2 regions of the Halomonas mongoliensis genome follow, and region 2 is predicted to be linked to the other one. Evidence: predicted binding sites of a transcription regulator. Region 2 holds the regulator's gene; the other holds the start of a gene.
The links. The regulator FNR, encoded in region 2, switches genes on or off when oxygen is low (the NO sensors DNR and NnrR bind a similar motif). The targets are predictions, from matches to a motif close to TTGATNTANATCAA.

Region 1: the regulator FNR is predicted to act here: its motif matches at 1,050-1,063, upstream of ACRYRV_RS02575 (OmpW/AlkL family protein).

The regions. Positions count from the first base shown of each region.
Region 1 covers NZ_CP199288.1:559,337-561,532, forward strand. The annotation lists gene ACRYRV_RS02565 (OmpW/AlkL family protein) at 1-151, shown strand, start outside; gene ACRYRV_RS02570 (OmpW/AlkL family protein) at 365-949, shown strand; gene ACRYRV_RS02575 (OmpW/AlkL family protein) at 1,163-1,798, shown strand; gene ACRYRV_RS02580 (YqcC family protein) at 1,881-2,196, opposite strand, start outside.
Region 2 covers NZ_CP199288.1:1,107,343-1,109,538, forward strand. The annotation lists gene hemN (oxygen-independent coproporphyrinogen III oxidase) at 1-427, shown strand, start outside; gene fnr (fumarate/nitrate reduction transcriptional regulator Fnr) at 524-1,267, shown strand; gene ttcA (tRNA 2-thiocytidine(32) synthetase TtcA) at 1,382-2,196, opposite strand, start outside.

The sequences.
Region 1 (2,196 bases), 550 kb from region 2:
GGTGGACCTGGCCGTGGCCCAGGGCGTCATGCTCAACGGCTTCGTCAGCTATGCCGACGTCTCGGCGGATGTGCGACTGGGCGGCGACAAGATCGGCGAGGCCAAGATCGACCCCATGACCATCGGCGGCGGCATCACCTATCGCTTCTGATTCCCCCCTCTGCTTCTTTTGTTCCTGCTGCGCCGGGCCCTGCCCGGCGCAGCCGTCTGTGCCGTCGCGACCCGCCCGGTGATAACGGCTTTCACAATTCTTGACGACTCGCTACGGGACATTTGAAAACAGTGTTTTCTATAATGACTCTGTCATTGGCCACCGGGCACTCCGGCTTGGCTCTCGCGTGAAGCAACAGGAGGATCCCTGACCATGCGTACCTCTCGACTGATCACCGCCGCCGCCATCGCCGCCAGCTGCGCCTTCGCCAGCCAGGCCGCCCTGGCCTACAGCGCCGGCGACACCTTCGTGCGCGGCGGCTTCGCCAAGTCCGACACCCGCTCCGACAACGGCGTCGCCGACGGCATCAGCAGCGGCGAGACCGGCTTCACCTTCGGCGCCGGCTACCTCTTCCACGACAACATCGGCGTGGAGCTCAACAGCTCCGAGAAGATCGAACACACCGTCAACGGCGATGACACCATCGACCGGATGCCGGTCAACCTGCTGGTCAACTACTACCCCCTGGGCGGCATGGACTCCCGCGTCCAGCCCTATGTGGGCGCCGGCCTCAACTACACCCGCTTCTCCGGCGAGCCGGAGGGCGTGGATGCCCGTCGCAGCTATGGCGCCGTAGGCCAGGTAGGGGTGGATCTCGCCATCACCGAGAACCTGATGCTCAACGGCTTCGCCAACTACGCCGACGTGGACTCGCGTATCTCCGTAGACGGCGAGCGCCTCGGCACCGCCAAGGTGGATCCCATGACCATCGGCGGCGGCGTGACCCTGCGCTTCTGATGCCGCACATGGCATGATGATTGCGGTAACCAAGGACGCCGCCGGGCCCAGCCCGGCGGCGTCTTTTTGTGTCTCTCACCCTTGTGCATCGCAGCACCACTTGACCGGCGTCAAGAAAGCTCCGAGGCGGCTTGATTAAAATTGCCTTAACCCCGACAGGCCAGCAAGGGCCTGTACGGCATTGCTGAAACCGGAACGTCAAGGAGTCGCCCCATGCGCAAGCACTTCCCCACCCTGCTCGCCGCCGGCCTGGCCGCCGCCGCCTTTACCACCAGCACCCAGGCCCTGGCCTACGGCGCGGGCGACTTCTTTACCCGCCTGGGCGTCGCCAAGGTAGCGCCCAAGAGTGATAACGGTAACCTCGATACGGCTCTTGGCAACCTGGCGGTAGATGTCCAGGATGACACCAACTTCGCCTTTACCCTGGGCTATCGCTTCCACGATAACGTCGGCGTCGAGCTGCTGGCCGCCCTGCCCTTCGAGCATGACATCAACCTGGACGGCCAGAACCTGGCTTCTACCAAGCACCTGCCCCCGACCCTGACCGTGCAGTACTACCCCCTGGGCGGCACCGCGGCCCTGGTGCAGCCCTATGTCGGCGTAGGCATCAACTACACCCGCTTCTCCAGCGAGAAGCTTGATATTGATGGCATCGACCTCGACCTCTCCAGCTCCTGGGGCGCCGCCGGCCAGGTGGGCGTGGACGTCCTGATTGACGACAACTGGGCGCTCAACGCCGCCGCCTGGTATATCGATATCGAAACCGACGCCAGCCTCAACGGCACTGAGGTAGGCACCGTAAAGATCGATCCCTGGGTCATCATGGGCGGTATCAGCTACCGCTTCTGATCCTCGCGCCACCCGCGCGAAACGCAGGAGGCCCGCCAATGGCGGGCCTCCTGCGCTGGTGGGGAAGCATGTCGGGCCCTGTTCAGCCCTCGGTGACCAGCCGGTCGATGCGCGCCACGGCCTCGGCGATCATCTGCCGCTCGCTGGCGCGCGCCCCGGACTCGGCCAGCCAGGCCTCCACCGCCGGGGCCACCTCGCACTTCGCCGGCATCGGCGCACGGGCCTCCACCAGCGCCTCCAGGCGCACGATAAAGACGAAGCGCAGCCACTGGGACAGTGACATGGTGTCGGCACAGAAGGGCTCAACGCTGGCAAAGGCAGCCGCCTCGGGGGGCTCCATGCGCCACTGGCCGGTAGCGCGCATGGTAGCCTCCAGCTCGCGCAGGGCGACTGCCAGC
Region 2 (2,196 bases):
CCGGGACCTGCAGGGCTATACCTCCCACCCGCCAGGCGACCAGCTGGGCCTGGGGGTTGCCGCCATCAGCCGGGTCGGCGCCACCCTGACCCGCAACGCCCGGCAGCTGGAGGAGTACGAGGCCGCCCTGGATGCCAGCCGGCTGCCCGTGGCCGGCGGCCTTCGCCCAGGCCCCGAACAGCGGCTGCGCGCCGCCGCCATGGAGGCGCTGGCCTGCCGCCGGGAGCTGGATCTCACCGCCCTTTCCAGGGAGTATGGCTGCAATGCCGGCGTCCTCCTCGCCGACGATCTGCAGCGTCTGGCCCCCTTCTGCGAGGCGGGGCTCCTCGAGCGCCAGGGCGAGCGGCTGCGCCTGACGCCGGACGGCGCATGGGGGCTGACCCGCCTGCTGGCCGCCTTCGACCCCGGCGCCGACCCGACGCCCTGAGTCGGCCGCCGGGGGCTACCTCCTTGGAGGTGGTTTGCCCCGCCTGCTTTATCCTCCATAATGCCTTCCATGATCACGATCAAGGAGAAGGCGGCCATGCCTGACAGTCTGACCGGACGGCGGCGCTCTGTCCTGCACGAAACTCGCTGCCAGACCTGCAGCCTGAGTTCGCTCTGCCTGCCTCTGGCCCTCGAGGTGCAGGACATGGACCAGTTCGACGCCATCATCCGCCGCCGGGCACCGCTCAAGAAGGGCGAGACCCTGTTCCGTCAGGACAACCCCTTCACCAGCGTCTTTGCGGTGCGCTCCGGCAGCCTCAAGCAGGTGACCACCGAGGGGAGCGGCGAGGACCAGCTCACCAACTTCTACCTGCCCAGCGAGCTGGTTGGGCTCGACGGCATCGACGAGGAGCGCTACCCGGGCACCGCGGTGGCGCTGGAGACCACCACCGTCTGCGAGATCCCCTTCGACCGCCTGGATCAGCTGTCGGAGTCGCTGCCGGAGCTGCGCGGCCAGCTCTACCGCAGCATGAGCAAGGAGCTGCGCGATGACCGCCGCATGATGCGGCTGCTGTCGCGCAAGACCGCCGACCAGCGCCTGGCCAGCTTCTTCACCAGCCTCTCCGACCGCTTCCGGCGGCGCGGCTACTCGCCCTACAGCTTCCGCCTCTCCATGTCCCGGGCCGATATCGGCAACTACCTGGGCCTGGCCGTGGAGACGGTCAGCCGCATCCTGGGCCGCTTCCAGAGCCAGGGCCTGGTGGAGGTCTCGGGCCGCGAGGTGCATATCCTCGACCTCGACTCCCTGATCCAGGTCGCCGAGGAGGAAGGGGCCAAGTAGCCCCGGGCCGCCTGGCCTTAACCCCTCACGCAGAACCCCCCATCGGGCGAGTGCCCGATGGGGGGTTCTGGTTTTCGAGTCATGAGTTCCCGAGCCCTGGCGCCGGCGTCAGGGCTACTCGTTCAGCAGTTCGATGCGGCTGGCCTGCCGCCGCGCCTGCGCCTCCTCGAGCCCGACGAAGTCGAACAGCTCGCGGTCGGCCAGCTGGGACGGTGCCACATTGGTGACCGCCTTGAACATGCTCTCCAGGCGCCCGGGGTGTTTCCTCTCCCACTCGGCCAGCATCTCCTTGACCACCTGGCGCTGCAGGTTGGGCTGGGAGCCGCACAGGTTGCAGGGAATGATCGGGAACTCCATCAGCCGCGCATACTCGGCGATATCCGCCTCACGGCAGTAGGCCAGGGGGCGGATCACGATGTTATTGCCGTCATCGGAGAGCAGCTTGGGCGGCATCGCCTTGAGGCTGCCGCCGAAGAAGAGGTTGAGGAACAGCGTCTCGAGGATATCCTCCCGGTGGTGGCCCAGGGCAATCTTGGTGGCGCCGATCTCCTCGGCGAAACCGTAGAGGGAGCCGCGGCGCAGCCGCGAACAGAGCGCACAGGTGGTCTTGCCCTCCGGGGTCTTCTCCTTGACCACCGAGTAGGTATCGCGCTCCAGGATGTGGTACTCGACGCCGAGCGACTCGAGGTAGTCGGGCAGCACCTGCTCGGGGAAGCCGGGCTGCTTCTGGTCGAGGTTGACCGCCACCAGGGAGAAGTTCACCGGTGCATTGCGCTGCAGGCTGCGCAGGATGGAGAGCATGGCATAGCTGTCCTTGCCGCCGGAGAGGCACACCATGACCCGATCCCCTTCATGGATCATCCCGTAGTCGATGATGGCATTGCCGGCCTGGCGGCGCAGGCGCTTCTGGAGCTTGTTGAACTCCCTTT